Pseudophaeobacter arcticus DSM 23566: one gene and its partners. The protein of the gene in region 3 interacts with the protein of the main gene of each other region in a pairwise test. Links are inferred from orthologs where the notes say so. Each region holds a gene or a part of one and is shown on either strand. Other genes may lie near its edges.

The links.
Region 1: the proteins of ssb (region 3) and recO interact in binary tests that used the Escherichia coli proteins (3 or more experiments, as listed by UniProt). The link is inferred for Pseudophaeobacter arcticus DSM 23566 from one-to-one orthologs.
Region 2: the proteins of ssb (region 3) and ARCT_RS0106450 interact in binary tests that used the Escherichia coli proteins (3 or more experiments, as listed by UniProt). The link is inferred for Pseudophaeobacter arcticus DSM 23566 from one-to-one orthologs.

What each region holds. Positions count from the first base shown.
Region 1 is NZ_KI421507.1:4,179,545-4,186,179, reverse strand. The notes cover bases 3,726-6,599. They hold recO (DNA repair protein RecO), read right to left. Parts: upstream 5,593-6,599; coding sequence 4,858-5,592; downstream 3,726-4,857. Other genes in these bases: era (GTPase Era), read right to left, coding at 6,201-6,599; ARCT_RS0124695 (DUF1491 family protein), read right to left, coding at 5,747-6,076; ARCT_RS0124710 (SGNH/GDSL hydrolase family protein), read left to right, coding at 4,104-4,772; ARCT_RS0124715 (acyl-CoA dehydrogenase family protein), read left to right, coding at 3,726-3,849. Outside these bases: dgt (dGTP triphosphohydrolase), read right to left, coding at 1-183; ARCT_RS0124725 (cation diffusion facilitator family transporter), read right to left, coding at 274-1,170; ARCT_RS0124720 (sulfite exporter TauE/SafE family protein), read right to left, coding at 1,236-2,003; more of ARCT_RS0124715, read left to right, coding at 2,164-3,725; more of era, read right to left, coding at 6,600-6,635. UniProt on the Escherichia coli protein: Involved in DNA repair and RecF pathway recombination.
Region 2 is NZ_KI421507.1:512,195-518,953, reverse strand. The notes cover bases 1,674-4,671. They hold ARCT_RS0106450 (primosomal protein N'), read right to left. Parts: upstream 4,272-4,671; coding sequence 2,076-4,271; downstream 1,674-2,075. Other genes in these bases: fsa (fructose-6-phosphate aldolase), read left to right, coding at 4,369-4,671; ARCT_RS0106455 (hypothetical protein), read right to left, coding at 1,674-1,978. Outside these bases: ARCT_RS0106460 (YeeE/YedE family protein), read left to right, coding at 325-1,398; more of ARCT_RS0106455, read right to left, coding at 1,403-1,673; more of fsa, read left to right, coding at 4,672-5,022; ARCT_RS0106440 (DUF484 family protein), read left to right, coding at 5,934-6,644.
Region 3 is NZ_KI421507.1:1,426,568-1,433,226, reverse strand. The notes cover bases 1,453-4,350. They hold ssb (single-stranded DNA-binding protein), read left to right. Parts: upstream 1,453-2,589; coding sequence 2,590-3,111; downstream 3,112-4,350. Other genes in these bases: ARCT_RS0110840 (crotonase/enoyl-CoA hydratase family protein), read left to right, coding at 3,925-4,350; ARCT_RS0110850 (lytic transglycosylase domain-containing protein), read right to left, coding at 1,703-2,296. In the rest of the region: ARCT_RS0110860 (cytochrome-c peroxidase), read right to left, coding at 1-921; ARCT_RS0110855 (hypothetical protein), read right to left, coding at 1,069-1,446; more of ARCT_RS0110840, read left to right, coding at 4,351-4,833; ARCT_RS0110835 (TetR/AcrR family transcriptional regulator), read left to right, coding at 5,303-5,899; ARCT_RS0110830 (CDP-alcohol phosphatidyltransferase family protein), read right to left, coding at 6,479-6,659. UniProt on the Escherichia coli protein: Plays an important role in DNA replication, recombination and repair. Binds to ssDNA and to an array of partner proteins to recruit them to their sites of action during DNA metabolism. Acts as a sliding platform that migrates on DNA via reptation.

The DNA of each region.
Region 1 (6,635 bases), 2.8 Mb from region 3 along the record:
CATCCGGTGGTGCACATGGTCATGCTCATAGAGCGGATGCACCTGGGTCTTTTGCGCCAACCGACGAAAAGGCTCTGAGAACAGGATGCGATCATAGTCCTGCACATAGGCCGGACGGCCAGGGTCCTCGGTATACTCCGGGCGGCACAGACGCCCCGCATTCAACAACCTGTCCCATTCCATCGCCATCGCGCCCAACTCCCGTGACTGCCACTCTCTATGGGGCGGTTAAACGGGAGCGCGCGGCAAAATGCAAACGCTTCACAGGCCGCCCTACACCGGGGCGATGCCCGATGGTTCCAGCTTATGTTCGGGTTCCACGTGAATGGTGACCTGCGCCTCTGGAAAGCTGGTCTGGATGCGCTCTTCGATGCGGTCACAGATCGTGTGAGAGGCCTGCACCGTCATCGTGCCCTCCACCACCATGTGGCATTCGACAAACAGGGCGACACCGGCACGGCGGGTTTTCAGCCCATGCACCTGCAAAGCCCCCGCAGCCGCGTGATGCAACACCTCTTCGATCCGGGCCCGCTCTTCCTCGGGGGCGGCGGAATCCATCAACCCATTCACCGAGGAGGCAACAACGCCGTAGCCTTCGCGCAGGATATTTACCGCCACCAAGAGCGCCAAAAGCGGGTCTAATATGGCCCATCCGGTCACCATCGCCAGCACCAGCCCGAATAAAACCCCAACCGAGGTCCAGACATCGCTCATCAGGTGGCGCCCGCCGGCGATCAGCGCCGGAGAGTTGAGCGCCCCGCCCCGGGTGATCAGCAGCCGCGCCCAAAGCAGGTTCAACACCAGGGCAGCCCCGTTGACCAGCAGCCCGGCGCGGCCCCACTCTGCCGTCTCGCTTAGATTGCCGAGCGCCTGCACCGACTGCTGAACAATCAGCAGCGCTGCGATGATGATCATGATACCTTCGAGAACAGCCGAGAAATACTCGGCCTTATAGTGGCCAAAGGGATGGCCGACATCTGCGGGCTTTTTGGCGTAGTGCACCGCCATCCAGGCCATCACCGCACCGCCAACATTGACAAACGACTCCAGCGCGTCCGACAGCAGTGCCACCGAATCCGTCAGCCACCAGGCCACCAGTTTCAGGCCCAGCACCAACACGGCAATCAGGATTGTGCCCGAAGCCAGTCGTTCTGCATTCATCCGCTGCATTGCGCTTTTAGTGTTCCTTGGTTACCCCTGCCTGCCAGACCGGCCTGTCGGCCAACACGGCCAGCCTACAACATCAACCCGCGACGCAACAGATTGAGCCCGGCCAGAAGCAGAACAATTAACGTGGCTTGCTTAAAAACTCTTTGATCAATGCGGTCATGCAACATGCCGCCAATCCACATGCCCAGCACTGCCGGGACAATCAGCAGGATCGAAAACGGCAGGGTCTCGATGCGCATCACACCCGACCCCATATGGGCAAACAACAGGGCAAAGGCGCCCATGCCGTAGATCACCCCCTGCACCCGGATCTGTTCGCTTTTTTCGGTTCCCAGCGCCGTCAGATAGGCCACCGTGGGTGGCCCCCAGACGCCGGAAACACCGCCGATCAACCCGGCAAAGGCGCCAACCATGACCTCAACCCGTGGTGTCGGCTTGGCCAGGGTCAGGGGCACCCCCAACAGCTGCAATAATACAAACAGGGTCACCGGCGCACCAATGGCCAGGAACATCACCTGCTGTGGCAGCACCCGTACCATCTGGGCGCTGAGCAGCAAAAAGACCAGCCCGGCCAGCAGGAACAGGCGAAACCGTTGCAGCGAGGCAAAGGCCGCCCCGCCCCCCTGTCGCAACGCCTGCATCCAGTTGGTCACCAGGGTTGGCAGGATCAGCCCCGCCAGCGCCAGCTCGGGTGCGATAAACAGGCTCAACCCCGAGACCAGAATCATCGGCAGGGCAAAACCCACCATGCCCTTTACCGTGCCTGCAAGCAGGGCAATAGCAAAGGCAAAGGCCAAATCAGTGGCAGAGAGAAGCGAGAAAAACTGGTCCATGCCCCTGCCCTATCATCCCATTGGCGCAGAGAGAACCACGGTGCAGCGTAAATTTCCGTCACGCAACTTTTTATCATTTTGCCGCAGTGCGGCGTATTTTTGTTGCGCTGCACCTGCAAAGTGATTTACCACCTTAGCGACCAAAGAAGGACGTGATTCAATGGCTCATGACGGACAGGACCTGCAAATGAAACCGATTGTGCTCCCCGATCTGCTGACACTCACCGGCGCAGCAATTGCTCCCCTCGAAGCGACCCTGGAGGCCGCCCGGACTGCGGTGCGCAATCTGGTCACCCAAGAGGGCCGTGTTTCGGGCCAGCTGATCGAAGAAAACCAGACCGCCGCGCACGGGCTGTCCTGGCTTGCCACCTATGTCTACTCGCTGCGCCAGATGCAGCACTGGGCCGACAAACTGCAAAGCGATGGCGCCTTTGGCGAGATGGAACAGCTGATCCACCAGATCGCCTTTGGCGAATATCTGGCGCAGGTTCAGGGCGGCATCCAGATGAACCAGGGTGAAATTCTGCGCCTTCAGGATCTTGGCCTTGGTCAGGAGGCCTGGACCGCACTGCGCACCGAGGCTGTTGTGACCCTCACCGAGGCTGGCAATACCCAGGCCGCACGCAGCCGTCTGGCCGAAATGATGCAAGAGCAGGCCGGGGCCACCATGTTTGGCGCCTCGGGTCTGGAAGAAGAGCTGGAAATGATCCGCGATCAGTTCCGCCGCTATGCCTCGGACAAGGTCGAGCCCCACGCCCACGACTGGCACCTGAAGGATGAGCTGATCCCGATGGAGGTCATCGAAGAGCTGGCCGAGATGGGCGTCTTTGGCCTGACCATCCCGGAAGAATTTGGCGGCTTTGGCCTCTCCAAGGCCTCGATGGTTGTGGTCTCCGAAGAGCTGTCGCGTGGCTACATCGGTGTGGGCTCTCTTGCCACCCGCTCGGAAATCGCTGCTGAGCTGATCCTTTGTGGTGGCACGGATGAGCAGAAAGAGCAGTGGCTGCCCAAGATCGCCAGCGCCGAGATCCTGCCGACGGCTGTTTTCACCGAGCCAAACACCGGTTCCGACCTTGGCTCGTTGCGCACCCGTGCGGTGAAAAACGCGGCGGGCGACTATGAGGTCACCGGCAACAAGACCTGGATCACCCATGCGGCCCGCACCCATGTGATGACCCTGCTGGCGCGCACCGACCCCGACACCACCGATCACCGAGGCCTGTCGATGTTCCTGGCGGAAAAAACCCCCGGCACCGATGCGGAGCCCTTCCCCACCCCCGGCATGACTGGCGGCGAGATCGAAGTTCTGGGCTATCGCGGCATGAAAGAATACGAACTGGCCTTTGACGGATTTGCCGTGAAACAGGCAAACCTGCTGGGCGGTGTCGAAGGCAAGGGCTTTAAACAGCTGATGGAGACCTTTGAGAGCGCCCGGATCCAGACGGCGGCCCGCGCCATCGGCGTGGCCCAGTCGGCGCTGGATATCGCCATGCAATACGCCCAGGACCGCAAACAGTTCGGCAAGAGCCTGATCAACTTCCCCCGCGTCTCTGGCAAGCTGGCGATGATGGCGGTCGAGATCATGGTCGCGCGTCAGCTGACCTATTTTTCCGCCTGGGAAAAGGATCACGGCCATCGCTGCGATCTGGAAGCCGGCATGGCAAAACTGCTGGGCGCCCGTGTTGCCTGGGCCGCCGCCGACAACGGCCTGCAGATCCATGGCGGCAATGGTTTTGCGCTGGAGTATAAAATCAGCCGGGTGCTCTGTGATGCACGGATCCTGAATATCTTTGAAGGGGCTGCGGAAATTCAGGCACAGGTCATTGCGCGCCGCCTGCTGGCCTGACCCCTTTGCTGCAAGACCCCTGAAAATGCCCGGCCATTGGTCGGGCATTTTTGTTCCTGGCGCCTCTTCGACGCGATCTCCACATCAGGCCTGCTGCCCCCAAAATGCCCCGGCTTTGCCTTACCCTCTGCCTTGATGCTTTTTATTGGTTAACGACACCCGGTGCGATTGCATTCAGAACCTCAGTTCCAACCCAAGTGAGCCCCGTGCCCATGCCTCAATTTCTGTCTCGGTTATTCTATATTTTCTGTGCCATGCTTGCCCTTTCCGGCTGTGGTGAGCGCGCGCCCCAGAACCCCAAAAGCGGGGTTCTGGTGATGGGCGATTCGCTGATGGCCTGGAATGGCACGTCCCAGCGCGCGGTCTCAGACGTGATGGAGAAACGTCTGCAGGTCGAGGTCACGGATCGCTCGGTTTCTGCGGCACGAATGATCTATCGCCTGCCCGTCAGTGGGGCAGCCGGATTGAGTATTCCCAAACAAATGCCCAAGGGTGCAGGCGATTGGGACTGGGTGGTGCTGAATGGCGGCGGCAATGATCTGTGGCTGGGCTGTGGCTGCACCGCATGTCGGCGCAAGATGGACCGGCTGGCCTCCGGGGATGGCAGCAGCGGCGCAATTCCTGACCTTGTGACCCGGTTGCGCAACAAGGGGGCAAAGGTGATCTACACCGGCTATCTGCGCAGCCCCGGACTCGGCTCTCCCATTGAATACTGCAAGGACGAAGGCGAAGAGCTGGATCGGCGCGCAGCCCGGATGGCGGCCCGTGACGACGGCGTCTATTTCCTGTCTCTGGCCGATCTGGTGCCGCATGGGGATCGCAGCTACCACGCCTTTGATATGATCCACCCCTCGGTCAAGGGAAGCGATGCAATTGCCACCCGGATTGTGGACCTGATCACAGGGGCAACACAGCCGGAATAACCCCGGCAGTCGACAAGAAGAGAGCCGGGCTAGGGGTGGCCCCGCCCAGCAGCGCCGTTTCCTGACCTGGCGCGCCTATAAAGCTTCAACTGCCCGGCAATCGGCGCATGAATGCGTCAATAAACCTGCTGCGGGCCTGGGGCAGCGGTTGGTTCCCCAGACTGGGCGCCAGCCGCTCTGACAGAAAAAACCCGGTGGTCTGCAGCCCCTGCGCCACCTCATGATCCGCGGCATTGCCTATCCCGCGCAGGACCGGCGGCAGCGGCAACAGGCGGTCGACCCATTGCCCGGCCTCCTGCACAGACACCGCCCGCCCCGTCCTTGGCGAGATATAGGCCAGATCCTCATTGCGCCCGGACACCGCGCAGGCGCTGAGATCAAGCCCAAACCCCATCTCCTTGAGCAGGGCCATTTCCCAGCGCAGATAGGCCAGGGGCCAGAGCTCGGCCTGCTCCAGAAGATCCAGCAATTGCTCGGACTGTTTGTAAAGGTCCGGGTAGGCTTCGCGCTCGGGCAGGCAAAACCCCAACAGAGCCGTCACCGCATTGAGCCCCGCCAGCGCCATACGACCAGAAAAGGCCGCAGCCGCACGGCTGCGCAGCGGTTCGGCCTGATAGCTGCCCAGGTGATCCTCCAGCCGGGCCCGCCACAACAGATCCAGCTGCGCCCCCGGTTGCAGCACCGGCGCCTTTTTGCGGCTGGCACCGCCATGCACAATACCGGCGTGGCGGCCATGGGCCTCGGTAAAGACATCAATGATCACTGCCGTTTCCCCATGGCGACGGCTGGACAGTAAAATGCCATGATCACGCCATTCCACTGCTGTTCTCCCCTGGTTGCGCGATCCGGCCCCGACGGATCCAGCCCAGGCCATCAGACCCGAACAGCAGAGCAACAGCAAGCCCCGCCATCGCCTTTGACAGATGGGCGCCCAGACCGGATTTATTCAAGACCGGGTTTATTCAAAACTGGGCTTATTCCAGCCCCGGTTCATCCAGCAGATGACGGCCGGCGCGGTCCTCGACCTCGATCACCCAGAGATCCGGATCAAATTCCTGCTGCCGCCGGATCGCGGCGTCAACATCGGCCTCGACGCCGCTGGCATGTTCAATCCATTTGCGCGCGCCGCTCATCAGATCGTAGGAGCGGTGAAACGACTGCGCCTGCCCGTCCAGAGTGTTCAGTTTGACCAGCACCGCGCCTGCGGTGTCATCGCCATGGGCAGTGACAAATCCAGGGATCTCCTGAAACCGCAGACGTGCAAGATAGGCATCAACCCAGAAACGGGCGGTCAGTCGGGGCATTGCGGGGCCTCTGGTGTGATCCCCGCCGCAGGCCGCCGCATCTGTGGCAGCCGCCGGAGCCTCCGGCGGAGATATTTAGGGAAAGATGAAGGGTGGTACGCGCCCTGTGCAGAGCGCGCCCCGCCTAGTTGCCGTCTTTGAAGTCCAGTCCCATTTCCGAGTAGCGCTCGGCCTCTTCCAGCCAGTTGGGGCGCACTTTGACCTGCAGGAACAGATGCACCTTGCGGCCCAGGAACTCAGTCAGCTCTTCGCGGGAGGCCTGCGAAACCGCCTTGATGGTTTCGCCGCGCTTGCCCAGAACGATGCCTTTGTGACCATCGCGAACCACATAGATCACCTGGTCGATCTTGGCGGAGCCATCTTTGCGCTCTTCCCAGTTTTCGGTCTCGACCGTCATCTGGTAGGGCAGCTCCTGGTGCAAACGCAGGGTCAGCTTTTCACGGGTGATTTCTGCTGCGATCATCCGCATTGGCAGGTCGGCGATCTGGTCTTCGGGATACAGCCAGGGACCTTCGGGGAGCGTCTTGGCCAGCCAGCTGCGCAGCACCTCGACCCCGTG
Region 2 (6,759 bases), 910 kb from region 3 along the record:
ATGCACATGCAGCCCCGCATCGGCGCACAGATAGGAGGCCACATCTGCGCGCGGGCTACATATGCTCCTGGGTGCTCCTGGGAGGGGGCGCAAACAGCCTCTGCTTTGGAGAATACGTGGCTGAGGGTAACAGTGGCTGAGGGTAAAGGCCTTGGGCCAGGGCTGAGGACAGCAAGCCCGTATCAGGATAACCACTGTCAGGATGCCCATATCAGGATACCCCGTATCAGACTCCCGGTGTCAGAATGCTCATGACCTAAATCAAATCAAAAATACGAATGTATGTATATTATCCCCGCAATGCATCTCGCGGAGACCTGGCTCATGGATCTACTGACGCTCATCGAAACCCTGGCCGAGCGCCTGGGCGAAGCCCCGCTGGCGGCGCTGTTTGGCCTGTTGACCGGCGTCACTTTTGGCATCGCCGCCCAGCGCTCCCGCTTTTGCCTGCGCGCCGCCACGGTGGAATTCGCCCGCGGCGGCATGGGGGATCGCATGGCGGTCTGGTTGCTGACCTTCTCCACTGCCGTGGTCTGGGTCCAGGGCGCCGAGCTCCTGGGGCTGATGCGCAGCGCTGATGCCCGCATGATGGCGGTGCCCGGCAGCTGGTCCGGTGCCATCATCGGCGGCTTGATCTTTGGCGTCGGCATGGTGCTGGCGCGCGGCTGTTCCGGCCGCTTGCTGGTGCTGGCGGCCACCGGCAATCTGCGCTCTGTTGTCTCTGGCCTGATCTTTGCCGTGGTGGCACAGATGAGCCTCTCTGGCATGCTGTCGCCGCTGCGCGACAAGATCGCGGCGCTCTGGGTCACCTCGGGCGGGCGCAATATGGACCTGTTGGTCGAAGCAGGTCTGCCCAACTGGGGCGGGCTGGCGCTGGGGCTGGCAATTGCTGTTGTCGCTCTGGTTCTGGCGCGCCGCAGCCAGATCAGCGCGTCGCGACTGGTCTTTGCCTCCGGGGTTGGCTTTGCCGTGGCTCTGGGCTGGGTGCTGACCTACGGGCTGTCACAGGTGGCCTTTGATCCGGTGCAGATCGAAAGCGCCACCTTCACCGGCCCCTCCGCCCATACCCTGATGTTCTTTCTTGATCGCAATGCCATTCTGGAATTCGACATCGGCCTGGTGCCCGGCGTTTTTATCGGCGCCATGCTGGCCGCCTGGGCCGCCGGAGAGATGAAGCTGCAAGCCTTTGACGATGCCGCCACCATGCGCAAGGCCATGATCGGAGCGGTATTGATGGGCTTTGGTGGTATGCTGGCGGGCGGCTGCGCCATCGGTGCCGGGGTGACCGGCGGGTCAATCTTTGCCGGCACCGCCTGGCTGGCGCTTTTCTTCATGTGGGTCGGCGCCATGGCGACGGATTTATTGGTCGATCAGCGCGGGGCTCAACTGGCCACCTGATCACCTATCTGGATTGCAGATAGGCGAAACGCTCTGCCAGCAATCCAGAAATCTTCCTGGCCTCCCCACGTTCCAGTTCCAGGCCAAACCCCAAGGTAAGATTGCCATAATCGAACTTAACGCTGCCGTGCCTAAAACCAGAGAGGATCCAAGGCGGCTGTGATCTGCCAAAAGACGTCGATGGGGCCTCATCTACCGCCCGCAGATCTGTGATGTAGTCTGCTTTACAGCTCCTGCTGCGCTGAAAGACACCAATCTTGCGCGCAATCTGGATACCCTGAGAAGTCACTGTCACAACCTCCTTTCCGGCCAACATCCAAGCAACGAAACTTATCGCAAACATGCCACCCACGGTCCATGCGCAAAGCCAGAAAATCAAGAACAGCCCTCCAGATCCAGCCGCGCCCGACGCTAAGGTGGTAAAGGCCGCGATCCAGCCAAAGGCCCAGCCGCAAAGCCAGAATGACAAAAACAGCGCTATTAGGATTCTCCGCGTGGCCGGCACCACAATGCGCAGGCCTTCCGGTGTCTCATAGACGGTAGCTCTGCTCATGTTGGGATCGAGGAAATCTTGTTTCATCAGAGGGCCTAAATACCTTTCTTAGACGGGAATTCACACTTCATCCACGCGTTAAACAAGAGCCAACCGCTGTCGTCAACGCGCGAAAATGGGAAGTTCAAAAGAAATTCTGAGGGTCGATATCAATGCTCAGCCGCAGATCACCCTTCATGCGAAAGGGCTGCACCCACCGGCTCAGGGCATCCTGCAGCGCCACCCCCTTGGCCGCCTTGACCAGTAGCCGCACCCGATGACGCCCGCGCACCCGGGCAATGGGCGCCGGCGCCGGGCCATAGAGCTGCGCGCCAACCTGACGCAACGGGCCATCATTGCGCGCCAGCGCATTGCCCAGATCAAAAACCTGCGCCAGATCCGAGCCCGACAGGATAATCCCCGCCATGCGGCCAAAGGGCGGCACCCCGGCCTCGCGGCGCTGCGCCGCTTCGGCGCGCCAGAATTCCTCTTCATCGCCGGTCAGGATGGCGCGGATCACCGGATGTTCGGGCTGGAAGGTCTGCAACAGGGCCTCGCCGGGGCGTTCGGCACGCCCGGCCCGGCCCGCCACCTGACGCATCAGCTGAAAGGTGCGCTCTCCGGCGCGCAGATCGGATCCCTGCAGGCCAAGATCCGCATCAATCACCCCCACAAGGGTCAGCAGCGGAAAGTTATGCCCCTTGGCCACCAGCTGAGTGCCCAGGATAATATCCGCCTCGCCCGCAGCGATCTCCTCAATCCGCGCCTTCAGCGCCCGCGCCGATGCAAACAGATCCGAGCTCAGCACCGCGATACGCGCCTCAGGAAACAGCGCTGCGGCCTCTTCGCCCAGACGTTCGATTCCCGGCCCAACCGGTGCCATCTTGCCCTCCACCTGACAGGAGGGACAGCTCTCGGGCACCGGCTTGGTCTCGCCGCACTGGTGACACATCAGCCGTTTCATAAACCGGTGTTCCACCATGCGGGCATCGCAATTGTCGCAGGCCACCTGGGCGCCGCAGGCCCGGCAGATCGTCACCGGCGCAAAGCCACGCCGGTTGAGAAACAGCAGCGACTGCTCGCCGCGCTGCATCCGCAGGGTCATCGCCTGTTTCAAGGTCGGGGAAATCCAGGTCGCCGGCGCCAGATCCTCAGCCCGCATATCCACCGCCTTCATGGTCGGCAGCACCGCCGTGCCAAAGCGCGCCGTCAGATCAACACGTTTGTACTTGCCCGCCTGCGCATTGCTCCAGGTCTCCAGACTGGGCGTGGCCGAGGCCAGCACCACCTGCGCCGAACACATCGCCGCGCGCAGCACTGCCATGTCGCGGGCGTTATACAACACGCCTTCTTCCTGCTTGTAGGCGGTGTCGTGTTCCTCATCGACAATGATCAGCCCGAGATCGCGAAACGGCAAAAACAACGCCGAGCGCGCCCCGATCACCAGCTGCGCATTGCCCTGTCCGACCATACGCCAGACCCGGCGGCGCTCGGTCATGGTGGCACCAGAGTGCCACTCTGCCGGCGTGGCGCCAAAGCGCTGCTCCACCCGTTTCAGGAACTCCGCCGTCAGGGCAATTTCCGGCAACAGCACCAGCGCCTGCCGCCCCCTGCGCAGGCAGGCCGCCACCGCCTCCAGATAGACCTCGGTCTTGCCCGACCCGGTGACGCCTTTCAGCAGGGTGGTGCCATAGCTGCCGCTCTGCACCCCCTGCGACAGGGCAGCGGCGGCGCGGCTCTGGTCTTCGGTCAGATCCTTGCTGGGGCGTTCCGGGTCGAGGCTCGGATAGGGCAGATCGCGCGGCGTTTCCTCTTCGCGCAGCGCCCCCTGTCCCACCAGCCCCTTGACCACCGAAGCCGTCACCCCGGCCATATCCGCCAGCTCTTTGGGTGTGAAACTCATGCCGCCGAACTCGTCCATCACCGCCAACACCTTGGCCCGCGCCGGGGTCATCCGGTCCGGCTCCTGCTCGCCCAGCCGCAGCACCCTGCGCATGGAGGGGGGATCGGACAGGCCGGGCGCACGGGTGGCCAGGCGCAGCATCAGCGACATCGGCGTCAGCGTATAATCGGCGGCCTTGCTCAGAAACTGGCGCATCTCATCGCGCATCGGCGCCAGATCCAGCACCCGGATGACGCTGCGCAGCTTGGCCGAATCAAAATCACCGCCCCCGGCGCCCCAGATCACTCCCAGAACTTTGCGCGGTCCCAGCGGCACCTCGACAAAAGCACCGCGAAAGCAACCGCCCTCGGGGGCGCGATAATCCAAAAGCCGATCAAGAGGTTGCGCGGTCAGTACCGCCACCCTGTCGCCCTGATGGAAAAATTCCTGCCCGCTCACCTGTACCGCCTCCAAACCTCGGGGCTTTTTAATGCCCGCGCCATGCGCTAAAGGCTAGCGCAATCCAGGCCAAACTTTCCCAAAAGGATCCCCGCCGATGAAATTCTTTGTAGATACCGCCGAAATCGACGCCATTGCCGAGCTCAACGACCTTGGCATGGTGGATGGTGTGACCACCAACCCCTCGCTGATCAAAAAATCCGGCCGTGACATTATCGAGGTCACCAAAGAGATCTGCGCCATGGTCACCGGCCCCGTTTCTGCCGAGGTCACCGCGACAGACGCCGAGACCATGATCGCCGAGGGCCGCAAGCTGGTCGAAATCGCCGAAAACATCGCCGTCAAAGTGCCGCTGACATGGGACGGGCTCAAGGCCTGCAAGGTCCTGTCCGACGACGGCCATATGGTCAATGTGACGCTCTGCTTCTCCGCCAATCAGGCGCTGATCGCCGCCAAGGCCGGGGCCACCTTTATTTCCCCCTTCATCGGCCGCCTCGACGATATCAACCTCGACGGTATGGAGCTGATCAACGATATCCGCCAGATCTATGACAACTACGGTTTTGAAACCGAGATCCTCGCCGCCTCGATCCGCTCGGCCAACCATATCCTCGACAGCGCCCTCATTGGTGCCGATGTGATCACCGCGCCCCCCGCCGTGATCAAATCGCTGGTCAACCACCCGCTGACCGACAAGGGCCTGGCCACCTTCCTTGAGGACATCAAGGCAGCCGACATCAAGATCCTGTAATCATACCTGGCCAAGCTCGGGCATAAGCAGGCTCGGGCATAAACAGGTCTGGACCGGGTGGCACCAACGCCTTGGGGCCACTTTCAAACACCCCGGCTAGACTCCTCACTCGGCCTACACTCCCCACCCGGCCTATATGCCCGGGTGGGATCCCTGCACTCAGAACGCCCCCGCAGCACGACGATGCCCTGTTCAGTCTTGAGGTTCAGCCGGACGAACCGCGCCAGCTCCAAGTCCACGACAGGTCACCGGCACGGCAGCTTGACCTCATCGCCCCCCCCTACTGGCGCGCCGAGGCGGCTGGACACACCAAACCTGTGACGTTCCCCCACGCAGGCCCCCACGCAGGTGAGCCCGGAAATCCGGACAAGATCTGGCGCAGCCACCAACAACCGCTTCCGGATTTTCTCCTGCACTTCAAACCGCCAGATCCCGCCCCAGACAGCTTTTGTCCTCCGCTGACCCCAGCCACGGCCGGGATTGACAGCTGAATGACACCACAGCCCCTGACGGCGGGACAGGGCTGTGTCACGGTGGAGGGTTTGGGATTTACGGGGTCTTTGGGATTTTCGGGGTCAAGGGGCGCCACTTTGGCGCCCACGCGCCAGCGTGGCTCGCCCTTGAGGCCGCAAATCCCAGTGCAGAATTGATACGGCGCGTTTCAGGGCAGCCCTGCCCTTAAACCGCTTCTCAGCCCCTTTTTCTTCTTTTGATTCTTCTTTTGATTCTTCTTTTGCGCCGGGCGCAGCCCGGCGCCCGGCCCAACCGGGGCAAGGGATCTTTGATCCAGCAGCCCCGGGCGGGAGCGCCCCCTTTATTGTCGGCCTTTTCCTGCCCGTAACACATTTTTAGCCACTCTGTTCGAAAACCCGTGTTATAACCTGGTCTCAAAGCCCCACAGAGGTTCAAGAATGAGCAGCACAACAGCCAAACTAGACAGCCCCCTGCGCGATGCGATTCTGGCAAAGCCAGACGCGGTACTCGAAGATCAGGGCCTGATGGAGGCCCTGGTTTCAGCCAATGAACGCGCCATGGGCTCCAATATCGTCGACCTGCGCGGCATCGCCATGGAACGGATGGAGGCACGGCTGGACCGGCTGGAAGACACCCACAGATCGGTGATTGCGGCAGCCTATGAAAACCTGGCCGGGACGAATCAGATCCACCGCGCCGTCCTGCGGCTGCTGGCCCCCACCGATTTTGAGGGGTTTTTGCAGGCCCTGAACGGCGACCTGGCCGAAATCATGCGGGTGGATTCGGTTTCTCTGGTGCTGGAAACCCTGCAAGACGACGGCGGCGCCGCAGCCGCGCGCATGGGCGAAGTTCTCAAGGTCGCCAGCCCCGGATTCATCGACAGCTATGCCGGATCTGACCGCGGCGGCCCTCTGCGTCAGGTCACTCTGCGCCAACTGCAGGGCGGCACCAGCAAGATCTACGGCGACAAGGCCGAATGGATCCGCTCCGAGGCCTGCCTGCGGCTGGATCTTGGCGCCGGCCGCCTCCCCGGTCTTTTGGTGCTGGGCTCGGAAGATCCGCATCAATTCACCCCGCAACACGGCACCGATCTGCTGACCTTTTTTGCCGGTGTCTTTGAACGCGCCATGTGTCGCTGGTTGGCATGAGGCCGACATGAGCCGCCCTGGCCTATCCTGGCGCCCTTGCGCCCCCGGATGTGCCCGCTCTGCCTGCCTGCTGCCCCAACGCAACACGGCAGCCCCAACGCCGGGCGCTGGCGGC
Region 3 (6,659 bases):
GGGGCCAGTCACAGCGACATTGCGCAGGGTTGGCGTGCGGAACTTTCCGCGCTGGCCTGGATCAGTCACCTGTGGATTGGCCAAGAGGCCATCATCGACAAAATCCACGGCCATGCCCGCCTCTTGGATACCCGCAGGATTACGTGGCACGCCGATGTTGTGATAGCTGTAATCGGTAAAGGTCTCTTGCGCGCCTATTGGGCTGCCCCGCAGCTGATGGCATTGATTACAATTGGTAAACTGGTCTGAGAAGAACAGCGTGCGCCCCAGCTCCTCTTCCTTTGAAAACGCGGCCTTTCCAGCCAGGTAGCGGTCATACTTACTGCTAAAGGGGGCAAATTCATCGCGGCGTTCAAAGGCCGCAATCGCCTGGGTCATGGCGGTAAAACCAGTCTCATCTTGCTGCAGAACCGTCGGAGTGAAAAGCGTGGAAAATTGCTCTGCGTAGGCCGGGTTTTCGCGCAGGCGCTGCACCAAAACCGCCTTGTCTGGCAGCCCCATCTCGACTGGGTTCAATGGCGGGCCACCGGCCTGTTCTTCCAGATCGGCTGCACGCCCATCCCAGAACAGACCGCCGATCCATTTGCCATCCTCATTCTGGTGAAAGGGGGGAATGAAGGCGGCATATGACGCGGTTGGCGCATTGCGGTTGCCCAATGATCTACCGTCATCGCCAAGGGAAAACGCCCCATCGGCAGAGCGACGGGCATCACTGAACCCCCGCTCCGGGTCATGGCAGCTGGCGCAGGACTGACTGCGATTCAGCGACAGGTTTCCGTCGTGAAACAGCGCCTCACCCAGTTGTTCCAGCAGACGGTCCCGCGCCAGGGTCTCTGCCTGCACGGCCCCCACAGAGGTGAAAACGGCCAAAGCGCAAAGGCTGGAGAGTGTCAATCGGATCGGGTTAGGTCGCTGCATCATGGGCTCCGGGAATAGCGGTTGTGCCTGTATTCTCCGGAACCCATAATGAAAACTTTGATGTAGCGCAATTCCTGATTAAAAAAATCAAGTATCTCATCCCACTCCCACAGCAGATGAAATTGCAGTGCTACACAAAGGTATTTGTGGTCAACTGAGCAGCAGGACCACGATCATCAGAAGGTTCATTGAGGCAAATTGCATCAGCCAGGGATGTCTACGGCTGCGCAGCGCAGCATAGATCGCCAGAGTTACCGAAACCGCGAGGCCAGAAAGAGACAAGCCGCCCCCAATCACCCCCACCAGACCAGTATCCGGCCCCCAGGGAGAGCCAACAAGCGTCATTCCCTTGAGGCCAAAGCCGATACAAATGCCCAGGATAGCTCCCAACAGAGTAGCCCCAACGCTGCGGGCCTTTGCCAGGCCACGCTGCCCCCCCAGGACGCTATCAATCACGTCTTGTGACGGGACCGCTCCGGGTACCCATTGAATGCGTTCGAGCCGGTCGTCAAAGCTTCTGCTGGTCACTTGAATTCCTCCTGAAATCACAGGCAACGTCATAAAATAATACGGCTGATTAATGGCAAACCGGGGAAGTTAACAAGGCATTAAGTAAAATTATCAACTCTTTAACATCCCCTTCCACCGGTGACCTTTTGCTCTGAGTCACGCGCGCCAAAGCCAGTCCCAGAAGCGAGCTGCGTTGCAAAGCCCCCCTGAAGTTCCAAAATTTATGTATTACAAACAGCTACTTGCCGAACGCTCAAAGACAAAAGCCCCTAGATCAGCTGCCCCAGATTTTGGCCACGTAGTTTTGAGTTTCCTTATAGGGGGGCACCCCACCGTATTTTTGAACCGCTTGCGGCCCGGCATTATACGCCGCCAGCGCCAGGCGCCAGGATCCGAATTTCCTGAACTGTTTGGACAGGTAGCGGGCGCCGCCTTCGAGGTTTTGTTTTGGAATGGAAGGATCCACCCCCAAGCGACGCGCCGTGGCCGGCATCAACTGCGCCAGCCCCAACGCACCCTTGTGGGATTCTGCGTTAGGATTCCAGTTGCTCTCTTGTTGCACCAGGCGCAGGAATAGATCCTCAGGCACCCCGTGTTTGCGCGCAGCTTGTCGCGCCATGGCCAGGTATTCACCACGATAATTACCGGTGTAGCGCGGGCTGATAGACGAGACCGACGGGACAGTATCCGGGCGCAGGCGTGCCGAATCCTCGTATTGCTGCGCCGCCCGTGTATCCAGAATGCGGGTATGGGCAGAAAAAAGATCACGCCTGCTTTTGGTGCTGAACATATCCGCCTGCGCCAGTGTGGCACAGGTGAAACCAAGGCCAAGACCGGCACTAAAAACCCCAAATGTCAGTGACCGCATCCCGCTTATCATCTTGTTGCCCTGCTGAGTTCAGGCCGGATTATAGCCGGATTTTCATCAAATGAAAGCAAACAGGTTCACACGGGACAAAATGCAGGGGCAAATTCACCCAAAACCACCCGTAACAGAGCCCCCCTACCCTCTCCTCAAATGTCCAAGAGCAATGCGGCCAGAGGAGAGCTTTCCTAGCCGCGCCCAGGTCTATACTGTAGCTGCAACCCAGCGGTTGGGATTCGGCAAGCCCCCTCTCCCGCGCGTAACACAACCTAAGAAAAGAATAAGGACGGACCCCTATGGCCGGCTCAGTCAACAAAGTCATCCTCATCGGTAACCTGGGGCGCGACCCGGAAGTGCGGTCGTTTCAGAACGGTGGCAAAGTCTGCAATCTGCGCATTGCAACCTCGGAAAACTGGAAAGATCGCAACACTGGTGAGCGCCGCGAGCGTACCGAATGGCATTCGGTTGCGATCTTCAACGAGGGCCTTGTCCGCGTCGCCGAGCAATACCTGCGCAAAGGCTCCAAAGTCTATATCGAGGGTCAGCTGCAAACCCGCAAATGGCAGGATCAAAGCGGCAATGACCGCTATTCCACCGAAGTGGTGTTGCAGGGCTTTGGCTCGACACTGACAATGCTCGACGGGCGTGGCGAAGGTGGTGGCGCAGGCGGCGGTGGCGGCGCCAGCTACGGCGGCGGCCAGGACAGCGGTTATGGCGGTGGCGGTGGCTACGACAGCGGTGCGCAGCAGGGTGGCGGCTTTGGTGGCGGCAGCAGCGGCCCCTCGCACAACATCGACGACGACGAGATCCCGTTCTAATTACAACGAACCAAAGAACTGTCGAGTCATAAGGCTGACAGCAAGCTGTAATGCCTCAACCAATCAAAAGTGTATATTTTGGTTGGTTGAGGATCGCGTGCTAACACAACGCAGTGTCATTTTTCCACGGGCGAACGATTTAACTCGCTAGCGAACGACGATGGCTTGCCAGATTGTTGTACCACTCTGTTTTCACTGGTGTTCTGCGCATTGGATCTGCACGGAGTACCATCCCTCAGCACCATGTCGGCACGCCCTCACTTGACGCTTTGGGAACCGTGAATGAAAGAGATCTAGTTTCAGATTTCGCGGCTACGAGGCATTTGTCGTCTAGCGATATCGAGCCACTTTAGGATCATTTCACACGCAAGAGGATTGCGGTCGTAAGAAGCCTGAAAATCCGCAAGTCGCGTGATGCGATCTCCATGCAAGTTTGGCATCCGCACAGTTTGTCAGCTCTGGAGACAGTCGGTAGTCATCAGCAAAAATCACGGATGAGTATGGCGGCTCGATTTCTAGTTTTTAGGAAAAACCATAGATCATGGCTCTGCCAATCGCGCAGACGCTCATTGGGACATGTTGGGATTGTCGGATAGTCCAAGCAATTTCCCTGCGGCTGGTGCAGCGTGGCGGATTATGGATCCGCAGGAACGCCCGCCAATCCACTCACGGTGCCCAACCGGCCCTCCATAAAGGGGGCGCAGGCAGGCTCAGGTCAATCTGAATTATGTGCCGCCCAAGTTTTTCACAGTCAGCTTTGACTGTGAAGCACAGATCCAGTATACGGAGGCATAAGGAAGAGGAGATCAAACAATGCCAGACTTCAGCACGCTCACAATTTCGCAGGACGCCGATACGCCAAGCATCGCGCGCCTCGTCTTGAACCGGCCAGAGCGATTTAACGCCATCAACGACGATCTGCCGGGGGAGCTGCGCACTGCTGTCGAATGGGCCGAGGACAACGACGAGGTCCATGTCATCGTCCTTGAGGGTGCCGGTAAGGGGTTCTGCGGCGGATATGATCTCGTGGACTACGCCGAAAGTGATATCGAGCACCCCTGCCAGCAGGAAAGTGATCCTTGGGACCCGATGGTCGATTATCGGGCCATGAAAAGAAACACGGAAAACTTCATGAGCTTATGGCGTTGCACCAAGCCGACTATTGCGAAGGTTCATGGTGCAGCTGTGGCGGGTGGCAGCGATATCGCGCTGTGCTGCGATTTGCTCGTCATGGCTGATGACGCGCGGATCGGTTACATGCCCACACGGGTCTGGGGCTGCCCCACGACCGCAATGTGGACCTTCCGTCTGGGGCCGGCACGCGCAAAACAGATGATGTTTACCGGCAACATGATCACCGGAACTCAGGCCGCAGACTGGGGGCTTGCAAATCTGAGCTGCCCTGTCGAGGAGCTGGAAAGCGAGACGATGAGGCTGGCCAAGCGCATCGCTGGCGTGCCTCGGGGACACCTCGCAATGCATAAAATTGTCGTCAATCAGGTGATGCTGGCGCAGGGCCTTGAGCAAGCACAAATGAGCGCCACGGTTTTTGACGGGATAACCCGCCACAATCCCGAAGGGCTGTGGTTCAGAAGATACGCCCAGAGCGAAGGCTTCAAGGCAGCGATCGAATGGCGCGACAGCGGACGGCCCATTCCAGAGGGCGATGAAGCAAGACGCATGATCCGAGACATGGAACGGGCGTCGGGCAAACAGAGCTAAGCCAGAACGCCCGAGTGTACTGCCCCCAAGGGGACCAACAAAGAAAGAGTGTCGAGATGGCTTTCCGACTGACCAGCGGTCAGCTGCGGCTACGAGATCAAGTGCGCAATGTCATGCCGCCCCACATTGCTGAATATGCGAGCGGAATTGCCACCGGGATGGGTGGAAGGAAATGCCTGCCCGCAGCCTCGCGCGATCACAGCGTCGCAAACGCGATCAGAAGCCGACATGACGGTCTTCGATACGACCGCGCGGTCCCGATGGCTGGCAGATCAGGAAACATAAACTGGACGGCTCAGAACCGTGGATCGCCTATCCGGTGGGCGGGCGATCCCGACATGATCACGAAAATGGAAAACCATATACGATGGTCTTCCGCGCAGCCCATGCCGCGCCTGCCGCGGCCACCAAGCCCAAGTTAGGACCACGCATGGCCTCCAGACCATCCCCTGCAAAACCCGACACTCCCATGACCCGCGCGCAGAAACACGCTGCAACACATGAAAAGTTGCTCGAAGCCGCCGTTCAGGTCCTTGTCGATGAGGGCGTGGCGCGCACGACGACATTGGAAGTGCAGAAGCGCGCAGGTGTAAGCAGAGGCGCTTTGCTTCACCATTTCCCGACGCATGCCGAGCTGCTGTCGGCGACCGTTGCCCGGCTTGTCCAGATGAACGAAGCGGCGGTGTGGGAAGAAGCCAAGGCACTGTCTGACATGCCTGACCCGGTGGAGCGGATCATCCGGACGCTCGCCAACGCATTTGCACATCCTTCTTTTGCCACCGAACTTGAACTCTGGGCCGTGGCGCGCACGGATGGCGCACTTCGAGACTCTCTGCGCGTTGCGGAAAGACGCGCGCGGGAAAGCCGGGATCGTGTTGTGCAAAAACTGTTCTCGCCACTTGCAGCCAATCCGCGGATGACGCGTGTCGCCGAGCTCAGCACTGAGTTCATTCGTGGCCTGACCCTGACCACGATCCTGCGGAAAGACGCGATAAAACGCGAGAATCTCATTCGTGAATGGATCGGCGTTGCGCAGCACATGCTCAAACTGCCAGAGCGGGAATGACCATCACTGACCAATGAACGACATCATCTGATGAGAAGTTTACCCGCCTTTGGGAGGTGGGGAGTATCGGATCGGCAAGCCACGCGGACCCCAAACTTCTCACCCACGACACCTGTCGAGTCATGGGGCCTTTACGGCTTCGATCTTTCGCCGCTTTTGGCTCGTGTCGAAGAACTGCATGCGGAAGTGTCACAGCCGTTGCCAGAGCGGCTCATTGTATATGTGATCCCATCGGTGAAAACCGCATGATCGAGCGCGCATTTGCTGTCGGACCCCAAGTGTGTAAGGAAGCAATGGCATTGCGAAAAGAGCAGCTCGCAGCATAATTGCGTTTAACGTGACGTGTGACACGTAGGCTTTCCTTGGTGAAACAACAGACGGCGCGCTCAACTCCGCTGTCACCCGTGGCCAAGCGCGAGCGCGCTCTGATCTGTTCCCAACATCGCTGCCGTCAGAGCAATGTAGATGAGTGAACGCTGTCCGTCGCTGAGATCAGAAAGGCTCCGATTGCGACCGGCCTGGTCCGGAAGGAAGACAAACGCCGCGCGCGGAACAGGCCCCTTCTATTCCAGGTCAAATTCACATTAACTTCCAACCATAGATACAGGAGACGGCCAGCGTATAAAGCGCAAGAAGGGCGACGTTGACAGGATTTCCCGAGAGCTTTGGAGTCTTTATCTGCGAGACATTCAAGACCGCGAGGCAAAGACCACTGGCAGCAAGAACAATGGCAAATACCGGGCGTTCAAAATACCCTGCA